One region of the Methylosinus sp. shoA genome, then DNA from elsewhere that is predicted to be linked to it. Evidence: riboswitches for the same ligand, from Rfam matches in the RefSeq annotation. Region 1 holds a riboswitch; the other holds the start of a gene.
The links. A riboswitch is a leader RNA that binds a small molecule or an ion and turns the genes downstream of it on or off. The one in region 1 is predicted to bind cobalamin.
Positions count from the first base shown of each region.

Region 1 (7,237 bases):
GAGTCCCTTCGCTTCGATCAGGCGCTCGAGATGGGGATTGCGGACGCTGAAGGCGCCGGAGAGCGTCTTGTGCGTATAGATGTTGGCTGGGACCGGCTCGATGCAGGCGCTCGTTCCGCCGCAGATGATGCTGATCGAAGCGGTCGGCGCGATCGACAGCTTGTGGCTGAACCGCGCCCGCATGTCCCGCTCGGCGGCGTCCAGGCAGGCCCCGCGCTCTTCCGCGAGGAGGACCGAGGCGGCGTCGGCTTCGACGCGTATCTTTCGGAAGATCGCCTTGTTCCAGGATTTGGCGGCGACGCTCTCGAACGGAATTCCGCGCGCCTGAAGAAAGGAGTGGAAACCCATCACCCCGAGCCCGACGGAACGTTCGCGCAGGACCGAATAGCGCGCCCGCGCGAGCGTGTCGGGCGCGCCGTCGGCAAAAGCGGTCAGCACATTGTCGAGCATTCGCAGCACGTCTTCGACGAACCTCGGGTCGCTCTCCCATTGATCCCAGGTTTCGAGATTGAGGGAGGCGAGGCAGCAGACGGCCGTGCGCTCTTCGCCGCGATGGTCCTCGCCGGTCGGAAGAGTGATCTCGCTGCAGAGGTTCGACGTGGAGACGCGCAGGCCCAGATCGCGCTGATGCTTCGGCAGGGCCCGGTTCACCTGGTCGATGAACAGCAGGTAGGGCTCGCCGGTCTGGATGCGCGTCTCGAGGATGCGCTGCCATAATTGCCGCGCGTCGACCGACCTGACCGTCTCGCCGGTCTTCGGGCTCCTGAGCGCGAAGGGCGCTCCGGCGGCGACGGCCTCCATGAAGGCGTCGGTGACATTGACGCCATGATGCAGATTGAGGCCTTTGCGGTTGAAGTCGCCGGTCGGCTTTCGGATTTCCAGAAACTCCTCGATTTCGGGGTGATGAATGTCGAGATAGACGGCCGCGGAGCCTCTTCTCAGCGACCCCTGGCTGATCGCCAGCGTCAGGCCGTCCATGACGTGAATGAACGGAACGATGCCGGACGTCTCGCCATTGCCTCTCACCTTTTCGCCGATGGACCTCACGCGCCCCCAATAGGTGCCGATGCCGCCACCGTTAGAGGCGAGAGCGACATTCTCGTTCCAGATCGCGACGATGCCTTCCAGCGAATCTGGAACCGAGTTGAGAAAGCAGGAGATCGGCAGGCCGCGCGTCGTGCCGCCATTGGAGAGAATCGGCGTCGACGGCATGAACCAGAGACGCGACATGGTGTCGTAGAGGCGCTGCGCATGGGCTGCGTCATCCGCATAGGCGCAAGAGACGCGGGCGAACATATCCTGATAGCTCTCGCCCGGAAGCAGATAGCGATCGTCGAGCGTCGCCTTGCCGAAGGGCGTCAGAAGAGCGTCGCGCGAATGGTCGAGCCGAAGATCGCCGGGCGTCGGCGGCTTGGCCAAGGGTTGCGGCGGCGGGGAATGCAAGGCGCGAATGTGCGCGCTCTGTCGCGTCGGAAATATCTTTACGAGATGGCCGTGCTTGTCGAAATCGAACGCCGCCTGCGTCATGCGATGCCCCGCTCGCGTGAGGACGGACGCAGGAAGCAGCGAGCATCGTCCGTGCGATATAGAGCGCAGGACCGCCAGCGACCTCCGGACGCCCCGCCCGTGGACGAAAATGTTCGCGGCAGGTCTCCTGGCTCGCGGGTCGCGGCGCGATCAGCCTTCCCAGCGCATTCGCGCCAGTGGCGTCTTTGATCGCGCTCACCGCTCACAGTTGCGGGGGCAGCTTCGGATTCGCCTTTCGGCTCACCGAATTCCCTCTTAGCTCTGGAAACGAATCCAGAGACCGAGAACATCTATATGTTGGGGTCGGTTCGATGCAGCTGTCAATAGCTGGCTGAACAATATTGCTTCGAGCGATCTGTCTCGAGCGATCTGTCGCGGGCTTGACTGATTCTGCGTTCGACGGTTACATGATCGGCGATGGTTCCCTTTAAGGGATGAAAAGTGAATGCGGTGCGCGCGCTTCCGGGCGCGCAATGCCGCGGCTGCCCCCGCAACTGTGAGCGGCGAGCCGAGGACGAACGAAGCCACTGGGGTTCCATGCGACCTTGGGAAGGCCGTCCGAGGCGACGACCCGCGAGCCAGGAGACCTGCCATCATTCGTGGTCACGCGCGAAGGCGTCGGGCGGGGTGCACCGAGGCGGCCGAAACCCGCTGACATGCGCGCCTCGTGCGCGTGCGCACGGGTGGAGACCTTTCGCAGTGACGGTCCACGTCTGCTGCTGGTCTCGAACTCATGCACATGCAAGTCTCGCGAGCCGTCATCGACGGCTCGGTCGCGCACGTCCTGCGCGCGTCCACCATTTTCTCCGCCTTCGTCCTCGCCGCTCTTACGTCCCCAACGCAGGGGCAGGAGGTTCTGCCGGAAATCGAAGTGGGCACGGTCGTGACGCCCGACCGCGTCGAGGAGCCGGCCACGCGCACGGCCGCCTCCGTGTCGGTCGTGACGCCCGCCGAAATCGAGAAGCGCGGCTCGCTCGGATTGACCGACGTCCTGCGCGGCGTTCCGGGTCTCGATATCTACGGCTTCGGGGGACCAGGCGCGCAGTACAATGTCGTCCTGCGCGGCTCCACGCCGAGCCAGACGCTGCTGCTGATCGACGGCGTCCGCATCGGCGATCCTTCGAGCGGCGGCGGCGAGGCCGATCTCGGCGGCTTTGCAATTCTCGACCTCGAGCGGATCGAGGTTCTGCGCGGCCCGCAATCGGCTCTCTACGGCTCGGACGCGATGGGCGGCGTGATCAACCTCATCACCCGCAAAGGCGCAGGCAAGCCGCGCGGCTCCGTGCTCGCGGAAGGCGGAACCTACGGAACGGCCCATACGCGCGCCGCGGTTTCGGGCGGGGAGGGCGATTTGTCCTACGCCTTCGCCATCGACGCGCTGCACACCGACGGCTTTCCCCGCTACGGCTATCGCATCGCGCGGCCGCTGACGATGGCGGATCGCGTGACCTCTCTGCCGCCTCTGCCGGCCGGCGACCCCACCAATCGCGGCGGCGCGAGCGCTCGCCTCGGCTATCGCTTTTCCAACGACTTCTCCGTCGAAGGCGCGTTCAACGGGCATGACGCATCGATCCGCTTCGACAATCCGAGCGCGTTTGACCCGACGAACGTCTACAGTCCGAACAATCATCAGCACGCGTCATTCGCTCAAGGCTATCTGCGCGCCGATCTTGATCTGTTCGACCATCGTTTGCACAACCGGCTCACCCTGTTCCGCAATGTCACGAACAGAGACGTCTGGGTGACGGAATCCTGCTACGACTTGTCCTGGAACTCCTTCGACTGCCGGCTCGGCTATCGCGGCGGCCGGCGCGGGCTCGAATATCAGGGCGATTTGAAGCTCGAAGAGTTCGGGCTCGTCAGCTTCGGCGCGCGGAACGAGACCGAGTCGCTGCACACCTCGCAGGACCCGGCGCCTCTCGGAACATTCACGCCGACGGATGCGGCGCAGACGACGCATTCGGGATTCGCGCAACATCAGTTCACGGTGCTGGACCGATTCGACTTCACCACGAGCGGCCGCATCGACGCGGTCGACAACAACAGCACCTTCGCGACATGGCGCGCGACCGCCGCCTACCGTCTCGAGGAGACCGGCACGAAATTCCGGGCGACGGCGGGAACGGGCGCGCGCGTGGCGTCGCTCTTCCAGCGGTTCAGCCAATATGGCGACCCGAAGCTGTTGCCGGAGCGGAGCACGGGATTCGACGTCGGCGTCGATCAGAAGCTGTTCTCGGGGCGGGCGCTGCTGTCGGTCAGCTTGTTCGACAGCCGATATCAGAATCTCATCGGCTATGGGGTTTCGTCGGGCTGCACGGCGGTTCAGATCGCCGCTTTCGGCGGCTGCTATTACAATGTCGGACGCGCGGAGATGAAAGGCGTCGAATTTTCGGGCGAGGCGGTGATCGTCCCGGACGAATGGCGCGTGCGCGGGTCCTACACGCATCTCGCCGCGATCGACCGCGCCAAGGATCAGACGCTCACGCTGCGGCCGCGCGACAAGGGATCGGTCTCCGTCATCTACACCGGCATCCCGAAGCTCGAGCTCGAGGCGCGCGTGGTCGCGACCGGCGCGGTTCCCGCCACCGACTGGGTCTATTCCAAGCGCGTCTCGCTCGCGTCCTATGCGAGAGTGGATCTGTTCGGCAGCTATAAGTTCGACGACCTTTTCTCGGTTTTCGCCCGCATCGAGAATATCGGCGATACACGCTATGAGGAAACCAATAATTATGGAACGACGGCGCGGGCGGTCTATGGCGGCGTGAAGCTCACATGGTGAGTGGAGCGCGTCGCTCCGCTATTCGCCTTTGCGCATCGGCGGCGCGCGAGCCGTCCTTCGACCCGCCGCCGACAGAGAGTCGAGCCGGCTCCGATTTGACTTCATCGTATCGATCGACCAACAAAGGAGACGAATGATGCTCTACCGAATTCACGCACGAGCCCTTTGGATCGCGCTGCTGGTCGCGAGCGCGGCGCTGCTCAGCGGCGCTCTCGCCTGCGCGGCGCCCTTCGCGGCTTTCGCCGCTCTCGCGGCGATCACCCTGCCGAGGCGCGACGCCGCGCTCGTGGCGGCGTCTGCGTGGCTCGCCAATCAGCTGGTCGGCTTCACGATGCTGAATTATCCGGTTGCTTTCGACTCGCTGATCTGGTCCGCGATACTGCTCGCTTCCATGGTCGCGACTGCCGTAGCCGTGCAGACCGTCGGCGGCGGCCTGGCGCGGTTCGGGGCCGCAGCGGCGATCGTCGCGGGCTTCCTCGTGAGCCAGATCGTCTTCCGCGGTCTCATGATCGTCGCGGCGTCGCTCATGGGAGGAGTCGAAGGGTTCACGCTCGACGGTCTGGCCTATCTCTCCGCGCTCGATTCCGCGACCTTCGTCGGATTGCTCGCGATCGCGGAAATAGCCGCTTTCGTCGGGCGGTCGCTCCTCGCTCCTGTCCGAATGGCGCAGCCACGCGCCTGAGGAAGGACGGATTCGATCTTTGCAGGGACGCCGCAGCGCGGCGTCCCGCCTTTACCGGAGAAAGTGGAATGGCAGGTCTGGCTGCTCGTCACGAGCTGATCGACAATCCGGACGGTTCGCAGACACGCTACAGTTATTTCGACGCCTCGGAGGAGACTCTCGCTCGGCTCGTCCAGGAGCTCTTTGGAGATCATTGGCGGCGGCTCACCGTCGGTCCCTGGGTGCTCGGCGCGGTCTTCGAGCTCACCTTCGATCACCCGCCGAAGGTGACGATCCAAAACGGCTATCTGACCGTGGACGCAGGCGCTTGGCATTTTCATCTCTGCGTCGCGCAGTACAGAGGAAGCGGCTCGCCGGAGTCGCATCTCTTGCGTCGCGTGTCCAAGATCGCTTTCTATGATTGGCGAGGCGACGGCTCGATCAAGGAGCGCAGCTCCGGCATCCGCATGTGGAACGGCTATGGCGAGCAGATGACGACCATTTTCTTTCCGCATGTCCTGCTCGGCGAGACGCCCCATACGGTAGGCCCGCCGAACTGGGAAAATCTACGACTCTACTACGAATTCCGCCGGCGCTATCTGGACGAGCCCGTTCCTGCGGATCTGGAGGCGGCCGGACGCGCCCGATTGTGCGCCTAGCCTTCTGCTCAGGGCTCAGTGCGGCGCTATCCTCGTCGGCGACGACCGCTTTCTGAGCGGATCGACCCCTTCGCCCTACTTCGGGAGCGTGAAGTTCACCTGGTGACGTCGGTCCGAAGAAGGAGGCGAGAAGATGAGAGATTCGGCGCGGGCGACGCCCGAACGGAGAACGGACCCGGACGGGACGCCGGTCGACGTCTTTGCGTTGCCGGCCGATGCGGAAAGTCTCGAAGAGCTGCTTCGCGATCTGTTCGAGCGTCATTGGGAAGAGATCGTGTTCGGCCCGATCATCCAGGGGGCAGCCTTCGAGATCTATCCCGATCAGGCGCCGTCGGGGATCGGCCTGCTCGACGGATATCTGACCATCGCATTCGGGCGTACGCATTTTCACGTCTGCATCGGCGAAACGAAGGGACCACGCAGCCGGCCGACGCCGCCCGATCTCGCGCGCCACAGGCGAACGGCGCGCGCCGAACTGCATCGCCGCTTCGCGGGAACCTGCGTGCCCATGTCCTGGAGCCTTCAGCTCTTCAACGGCGCGGGCGAGCAACAGCTCGCCGTGCTCTTGCCGAATCCTTTCCTCGACCATGAGACGGGGAGATTTCTGAAGGAGCCCGACTGGTCACGGCTCGCTTTGTGGGATGCGCTGCGCGCGCGCTGGCTCGGCCTGCGTGAAGCCGATCCCGTCGATCGGTCCGCGACCCGCGGCCGCTAGAAGCGAACGATTCATTTCGCCGGCGGCGAGGAGCCGACGGCTTCGGACTTCTCGCCCTCCGGAAAACGCAATGGCGAGCGGAGCAGGCGGCGGAAGGATATGACGTTTTCTGCTGTCCGCGTCACCTGAGAGGAGACTTGTCATGACTGCATCTTCTTTCGTTTCGCCGGGATTGTGCCGGGCCATATGGATGTTCGCGTTGGTTGCGGGCAGCGTGCTCTTCACGTTCGGCTTCGCCTGCGCCGTTCCCTTCGCCGCCTTGGCGGCAATCGCCGCCCTGACGCTCGGCCGACGCGACGCGCTTGCCGCGACCGGCGCCGTGTGGCTCGCCAATCAGGCGGTGGGCTTTATTTTCCTGCATTACCCGACGGACAATGTGACGCTCGCCTGGGGCGCCGCGCCGGCGTCCTCGGCGTTGGCGCGGCCTTCCTCGCGGCCTTCGCCGTCTACGAGGGCTCGATCATCGCCATCGATGTGGCGATCGGCTACGAAGTCGTCGCTCTCGCGCCGGAGATCATCGCGCGCATTTTCCTCATCAACGCCGGCGCCTTCGGCGGCCTGTGGATATTGACGGCGGCGGCTTCGGCTCTCGCCGCCGCTCGCAAGCCATTGGTCGAGCTGGCTCCGCGCCACGTCTGAACGACGCCTCGCGCGACGAAGGGCCGATCGCGGCCCTTCGTTTTCCTTCATTGGACTTTTCGAGCGTATGATGCAGCTTCCGTTCAGGCTCGAATGCGATCCGCCTTTTCTCGTCCTCCGCTTCCCCGAAATCCACGACACGCTCGGTTGGTCGATCAACCGGCCCGGGTTCGCGGAGACGCGCGAGATCGTATGGCTCGAGGTCCGCGACAGAGAACTGCCTCTCGGCCTCGATCCGGCCGCCTTTCTTCGAGCCA
Region 1 covers NZ_AP046091.1:1,715,299-1,722,535, forward strand. Annotated here, with positions in the region: gene AC6IW9_RS07705 (ribonucleoside-diphosphate reductase subunit alpha) at 1-1,527, opposite strand, end outside; cobalamin riboswitch at 1,628-1,827, opposite strand; cobalamin riboswitch at 1,929-2,136, shown strand; gene AC6IW9_RS07710 (TonB-dependent receptor plug domain-containing protein) at 2,267-4,306, shown strand; gene AC6IW9_RS07715 (hypothetical protein) at 4,440-4,988, shown strand; gene AC6IW9_RS07720 (DUF7676 family protein) at 5,057-5,626, shown strand; gene AC6IW9_RS07725 (DUF7676 family protein) at 5,760-6,341, shown strand; gene AC6IW9_RS07730 (hypothetical protein) at 6,663-6,980, shown strand; gene AC6IW9_RS07735 (adenosylcobinamide amidohydrolase) at 7,048-7,237, shown strand, end outside.

Region 2 (7,237 bases), 170 kb from region 1:
CGGCGGATGACGATATCCATGCTGCCGGAGGTGTTGAAGAAGCCGACCGCTTTGTCGGTCGGCACGGCGCCGCGATAGACGTCGATGTGGTCGACGTCCTCGAGATCGAGAATATCGTTGGCGGCGTCGCGGCTGGTGATCGCCAATCCTTCCACGGTGCGGCCGAAATGGCGGCTGAACTTGCCGCGGGAATTTATATTTGTCTCGCTTTCGCCGATTCCGAAAGCCGCGGCGGATTCCACATGGATCGACGGTTGCTGGTCAATCGAGCGATAGAGATTGGTCTGGCCGGCGCCGCCGACGGCGGTGATCGCGGCCGAATCGAAACGCGTCGTTGTGTTCGGCGTGTCGATCGATCTTTTGCCCATGGCCTCGGCGCGACGCTCTTTTTTCTCCCCTCCGTCGCTCTGCGACGCCACATCGATGTCGGGTAGGCGCGCGGGGGGCTCCGCTATCGCGAACCCCGTCGACAGGATGAGGCTGGAAAGAGACGCGCCTGCGAGGGTTTTCGTCGAGCCCTTCGCGGAAGCGGGACGGCGTATGCGGCGATAGGACATGATCACGGCTCTCCTTCTCCGGCCGGCGGCGACGAGGGAGGCGGTCGCGCGGTCGTTCTGACCAGACATTATCAATATGTTTGTGATATATATAGCGTATATTTGACGCATGGCCGCATGTAGCATGTGCAGAGAATCAGGCCTCCACCTCGAAGGCAGGACGAGCTTGCCTCGACGGCAGGCAGGCGGGCGTAATTTTGCACGTTTTAACAACTATATAACTATAGGTTGCCGTTGGCTCCGGCCTGCTATCATAAGGAGCTTCCCGCGCGCCCGAGCAGGATGTCGCCCTGCGAGCAGGAAGGTCTGGTCTTCATCATGCTAAAGGCGTAAATGTATTTCGTGGCGTATCGGCCAGACAGAGGAGCGCTGCATGAAGAAAATATCAGAAATGGCGGTATCGATGTCAGATGCCGGCTACTTCTATCGGCCAGAACCTCTGGGTGCTGCGTCACTGCGAGGCGAGGATCTCGCGCGGGAGCGTCTTCGCTCTCCTCGGCCCCAATGGGCGCGGCAAGACAACCTTACTGTATCTGCTCGTCGGAGCTCTGAAGCCTTGCAAAGGAAGCCTCGTCGTGAGCGGTCGGGTCGCTTTCGTCCCGTAACTGTTCGAAGTGGGGTTATGGCGCTGATGGGCCGCGCGCGAAAGATCGGTCTGTTCTCGCAACCCTCGCGCGCCGACGAAGAGGCCGCGCCGGCCGCGCTCGATCGCTTCGGAATGGCTCATCACGCCGCACGGCCGTTTCACGAGCTCTCGGGCGGCCAGCGCCAGCTCGTGATCTTCGCGCGGGCGCTCGTGGCGGAGGCCGACATTCTCATATTGGACGAACCGACGTCGGCGCTCGACCTCGAGAACCAAGCTCTCGTCCTAGAGCGCATCGCTTCGCTCGCGCGCGAGGACGGATTGTGATGACCACGCATCATCCCCATCACGCGCTGGCGGTGGCCGACGATGCGCTGCTGATGCGAGGCGCCGGAGACTATCTCTGCGGCTCGGCGCGCGATATTCTTTCCGAGCAGAATCTGGGATCGCTCTATCGCGCGCCGCTGAAGCGGCTCGCCTTCGAGCATGAAGGCAAAGAGCTCGAGACGATCGCTCCTGTTCTGATGCCGCGTCGCGCCGTCGAAGCCGATCGGGCGTACAATGCCGCGCTCTGAAACGCGGCGGCCGAGCGAAGGGCCACCACAACCGCCGACGGCAGCGCTCGATGGACAATGAATCGCCGTCTGCCCACCCGTCGCCATGATCAAAAATTTGGATCGATATGCGCACTCTCGTCTGTCGTATCGCCGAGACGCGAACAGCCGGAATGCGCCCGCGCAGGACATGTTACGACTCCATCTCGAACTGGCATCGCGCGCAAAAAGCGTCCGGTTTCAACCCCTGTGGCGCAAAACGATCGTCGTCCTTGTCCCATTCGATCACTTGCCGATCGACCATGGCTGCGGGCTCGATCGGCGCGAGCTCATCGAGCCGATCGTGCGTCAGCACGAACCGCCGGGATGCTGGCTGAGATGGCGCGGCGCGCCCATGAGCTGACGGGCGAGATCGAGCGTCAGGCGCAGCCGTCGATCGGAGAGATTGAGGTTCAGCGCCTCGACATGCTTGTCCTCGACGCCATCGTCCGACCATCCCCAGACCTGAGAGGACAGCATCTTGATCAGGTCCTCGGTGAGGCCGAGCGCCTTGCCCACGTCGCGGATCGCGCCCTTGGTGCGGTAGCGAATGACAGTCGAGCAGAGGGCAGCGTGGTCACGGCCATATTGCTTGAAGATCCACTGCATCACCACCTCCCGCTTTTCATGTTCGAAATCGACGTCGATGTCGGGCGGCTGGCAACGTTCCTCGCTGACGAAGCGCTCGAACAGCAAATCATTCCTCGCCGAATCGATCGAGGTGATGCCCAACACGTAGCAGAAAGCCGAGTTCGCCGCGGAGCCGCGGCCCTGGCAGAGAATGTCCTTCGAGCGGGCGAAGCGCACGATCGAATGCACCGTTAGGAAATAAGTTCAGCTTCTCGATCAGCGTGAGTCTGGCGCAGTGTCCGCACCACATCATCGGGCAAGTCTGTCAAACGCCATCGAAACGGGACCCCGCATTTGCATACCCCTTTCGAGCGCGCGGTTTCCGCCGTTGTCGGCGTGACGGAGGGCGGGCGTAGCCCGACCGCAGTCATGCCGACAACAGCGGCGGCTCGACCGGATGCGCATCATCGATCTCCTTGCGGAGGTGCACGGATGGACGGGCTTCTCAGAGCGCTTTCTCCATCTGCGCAGCGGCGCGCCGCCGGAGGACATTCTCGCGCTGATGACCGCCTTGCTCGCCGACGCCACCAATCTCGGCCTCGCACGGATGGCGCGCAGCTCCACCGTCTCCACGCATTCCAAGCTGCTCTGGACCGCCGAATGGCATGTGCGGGACGAAACCTATCAGGCGGCGCTCGCCTGTCTTGTCGATGCGATTCACGCGCCGGCATGCCATTGGCGGAGGGGCGGAAGCGACGCAAAAGGTCGAGCTTCTTCTCGCCGAAGCGCGCGATGTCGGTGAAGGCCTCCGCCCCGGCCAGCACGGCGAGCAGGGACAAGAGCAAGATCTCGTCGAGCGGATACATCACCTTGCCGGGCCGCCGTTCGTCCGGCATGTCGTTGAAATAGTGCAGAAACACCGTCGTCTCGGCCAAAGCCGCGCAATCCGACCCGCTCTCGTCCATCGACTTGACCTCCTGCCCGAACCACAGGAGGTCGACTGATTCAGCACGAAAGCGATCTGTCACCTACTTCTTCACCCGATCGCCCCGGCCCGGCCTCGCCTCGAGCTTGACTCGCGCGCAGTCTCGCCTATGACTTATCGTCGATGGTTCCCCGTGAGGGATCGAATGGGAATGCGGTGAGCGTCGGCGGCGGCGCGATTCCGCGGCTGCCCCCGCAACTGTGAGCGGATAGCCGAAGACCGAAAGCCACTGGAGCAAGCGTTCCGGGAAGGCGGTCAGAGCGGCGAGGACCCGCGAGCCAGGAGACCTGCCATCATTCGTGGTCACGCGCGAGAGCGTCGGGCGGGGTGCACCGATGCGGCCGAGACCCGTTCGATGGACGGGTCGAGACCTTCGCAGTGACGGCCCACGTCACGCTGCGAGCGTTTCGTCCATGTCTTTCCATTCCGCGCGGTCCGCGTGTCTCGGCGCGCCGCTCTTTTCTGCTTCTCTCTTTGCGTTTCTTCCCGTTCTCGCCGCCGCGCAGGAGGCGCTGCCGACCGTCGAGATCGGCGCCGCGACCGTCGTCTCCGCTGATCGCGTCGAAGAGCCGGCGTCGCGCGCCGCCTCCGCCATCACTGTCGTCTCGGCCAAGGAGATCGAGAAGCGCGCCGGAACCGGTCTCGTCGAGGCTCTGCGCGGGACGCCCGGGCTCGACCTCTATTCATCCGGCGGCGTCGGAACGCAGAGCTTCGTCTATCTGCGCGGCGCAACGCCCGGCCAGACCCTCGTGCTCATCGACGGCGTGCGCATCGGCGATCCGTCCTCGACCGACGGCTCGGTCGATTTCGGCGCCCTCGTCGCCACCGACATCGAACGCATCGAGGTGCTGCGCGGACCGCAATCGTCGCTCTACGGCTCGAACGCCATGGGCGGCGTCATCGACATCATCACACGCAAGGGCGAGGGCGCGCCGAAAGGGTCCGTCCTCTTCGAAGGCGGCTCCTATGGAACGATCCATACCCGCGCGAGCCTTTCGGGAAGCGAGGGACAGCTTTGGTACGCCTTCGCGATCGATGCGCTGCATGTCGACGGACATCCGCGCTTCGGCTATCGCATCACGCGGCCGCTCACCATCGGCGACGGGGTGACGCCGCCGCCGCCCCTGCCGTCCGACGATCCGACCAACAAGGGCGGCGCCAGCGCGAGGCTCGGCTATCGCATTTCGGAGGAACTCTCGGTCGAGGCCGCCTTCATCGGCTACGATAGTGCGATCCGCTTCGACAATCCTTTCGCCTTCTCGCCGGCCGACGTGTTCGACCGCGAAAATCATTCCCATTCGTCCTTCGGCCAGGGCTATGTGCGCATCGACGCCGATCTCATCGACCGCAGGCTCCATAATCGGCTGGTCCTGTTCGGCAATGTGATCGACCGCGACGTCTGGCAGCCGAACGCCTGCTTCGATGCGAGCTTCGCCTCCTTCGACTGCCGGACCGGATCGCGCGGCGAGCGCCGCGGGCTCGAATATCAGGGCGATCTGACGCTCGATTCCTTTGGCCTCCTCACCTTCGGCGCCCGCGAGGAGACGGAGGCGGTCCACACGTCGCAAGAACCGGCGCCGGCGGGAAGCTTCACGCCGATCGACGCCGCGCAGACGACCCATTCCGGCTTCGCCCAGCACAAGCTCACCGTGTTCGACCGCTTCGATCTCTCCTATGGCGGCCGCATCGACGCCGTCGAGGCCAATCACACTTTCGGCACGTGGCGCGCGACCGCCGCCTATCGTGTCGAGGAGACAGGGACGAAGCTCAAGGCCAGCGCCGGAACGGGCGCGCGCATCGCCTCGCTCTATCAGCGCTTCAGCCAATATGGCGACCCGCGCCTGAAGCCGGAAACGAGCCTCGGCTATGACTTCGGCTTCGATCAGACCCTGTTCGGCGATCGCCTGTTCGCCTCGGTGAGCCTGTTCGAGAACGACTTCCGCGAGCTCATCGAATATGGCTCGTCGCCGACCTGCACGGCGACGCAAGTCTTCGGCTGCTATTTCAATGTCGGCCGGGCGCGGACCCGCGGCGTCGAATTTTCGGGCGAGGCCGCGCTCGTTCCGTCCGAATGGCGCCTGAAGGCGAGCTACACGCATCTCGTCGCCGAGGATCTCGCCGAGAACGTCGGCCTGTTGCGCCGCCCGCGCGACAAGGCCATGGCCGCGCTCGTCTACACCGGCGTTCCGGGCCTCGAGCTCGAGGCGCGGCTCAATCTGGCCGGGCCTCGCGCCGATTACGACTTCGTCAAATCGCGACGCGTGACGCTCTCGACCTATGCGCGGCTCGACCTCTTCGCCGATTACAGGGTGAACGAGCTTCTGTCCGTCTTCGCGCGCATCGAAAATATGAGCGATGCGCGCTATGAGGAAGTCTACAATTACGGAACGGCCGGGCGATCCGTCTATGGCGGCGTGAGGCTGAAATGGTGACCTCGAACAGGAGACTTCGGATGACGCTTTCTCTCGATCGTTTCGGCGGCCCCCGCCTCGCATGGCTCGCCGCCTTTCTCGCCGTCGGCGCTTTCACCACTTTCGGCGTCGCCTGCGCGGCGCCCTTCGCCGCCTTTGCGGCGATAGCCGCTCTCACAAATCCGCGCGGCGCCGCATTGGCGCTGACGGCCTTCGTCTGGCTCGTCAATCAGATCGTCGGCTACGCCTTCCTGCATTATCCGACCGATCTCGAGACGCTCGGCTGGGGCGGCGCGCTGCTCGCCGTCGCGCTGCTCGGCTGCGAGACCGCGCGTGTCGTCGCGCCGCGCGCCGGAGCCGTCGCCGCCTTCGTCGCGAGCTTCGTCGCCTATGAAGGCGCGCTCTATCTCGCCACTGTGGCGACGGGCGGCGTCACGACGCATTATGCGCCGGAGAGCGTGGCGCGCATCTTCGCCATCAACGCGGTCGTCTTCGCGGGGTTGTTCGCGGCGGGCCGGCTCGCTGCGGCGATCGCCGCGCGCCGTGCGCGCCTCGCCTATAGCTGAGCGTCGCGGCGCCGATCGGCCGTGCCGACCCATCGCGCGAGCGCGAGGCTCGCGGCGACGAAACGCCGCTCGGCGAGCAGGCCCTTCGCGCGCTCCTCTATGTCGGCTGTCGCGGCGCGGCCCTCGTCGGGCGTCTCCGACATGCGCGGCAGCTCGACCGATGTGAGCGCCGCGAGCTTTTCGATATCCTCGTCGACCAGCGCGGCGAGCCGGGCGCGCCGCTCGCCTTCGACGCGCAGCCGGCCGTCCGCGCATTGCGGCGTCGCGGCGAGCGACCGCAATATGCCCGCCCGCGCGAGCGTCAGGAGGAAGTGCCGCAGATATCCCCTGCGTGGAAAGGCTTCCTGGTCGCCGATGATCTCATTCACGCGGCGCATCGCCTCCAGCACGCCGGCGCCGGGATCGGCGTTGACGAAATCCCCGCGCTGCGGCGGCGCGCCGTCGAATCGAAGCATTTCCGTCCACAGCAGCTCGACGATGTCGCGTGATTTACGGAAGGGGAGGATCGTGACGCGCTCCGCGCCGAACACGCGGCGCCAGCGTGAAATCGTTTCCGCATATCGGCAATACCAATTCTCGGGAACGAGCAACTCGTCGACGAAGGCGTCGAGCGTCAGGCTGCGGCCGGCGCGGATCGTGCTGGAATAGGCCGAATAGACGCGCTCCTCATGAGGACGCAGCACGCTGACGATGCGGCAGTCGAAACTTTTGAAATCCTCCGCGAGCCGCTCGATCTGGAACGGATAGAGCCGCGAGGACAAGTGTTCGGCGCTGACGAGCGCCGTCGACGCCGCGTCGCTCTCGATCTCCGCGACGAGGGAATCGACGATGGGGCGGCGGCCCTTCCACGAGCGTGCGAGATTGAAGTCCGCCCAGCCGGCGTCTTCATAATAGCCGGCGACGAGCGCCGCGTGATTGCGGCTCCGGCGCGAGAAGGCGAGGTTCTTCGTCGGATAGAGCACGCCGCGCGCG
Region 2 covers NZ_AP046091.1:1,547,546-1,554,782, forward strand. Annotated here, with positions in the region: gene AC6IW9_RS07020 (TonB-dependent receptor) at 1-368, opposite strand, end outside; partial or broken gene AC6IW9_RS07025 (ABC transporter ATP-binding protein) at 968-1,467, shown strand; gene AC6IW9_RS07030 (hypothetical protein) at 1,467-1,715, shown strand; partial or broken gene AC6IW9_RS07035 (PHP domain-containing protein) at 1,960-2,564, opposite strand; gene AC6IW9_RS07040 (Tn3 family transposase) at 2,761-3,105, shown strand; partial or broken gene AC6IW9_RS07045 (transposase family protein) at 3,080-3,268, opposite strand; cobalamin riboswitch at 3,396-3,597, shown strand; gene AC6IW9_RS07050 (TonB-dependent receptor plug domain-containing protein) at 3,702-5,720, shown strand; gene AC6IW9_RS07055 (hypothetical protein) at 5,741-6,265, shown strand; gene AC6IW9_RS07060 (hypothetical protein) at 6,256-7,237, opposite strand, start outside.
Region 2: another riboswitch for cobalamin. It lies ahead of AC6IW9_RS07050 (TonB-dependent receptor plug domain-containing protein); the one in region 1 lies ahead of AC6IW9_RS07705 (ribonucleoside-diphosphate reductase subunit alpha).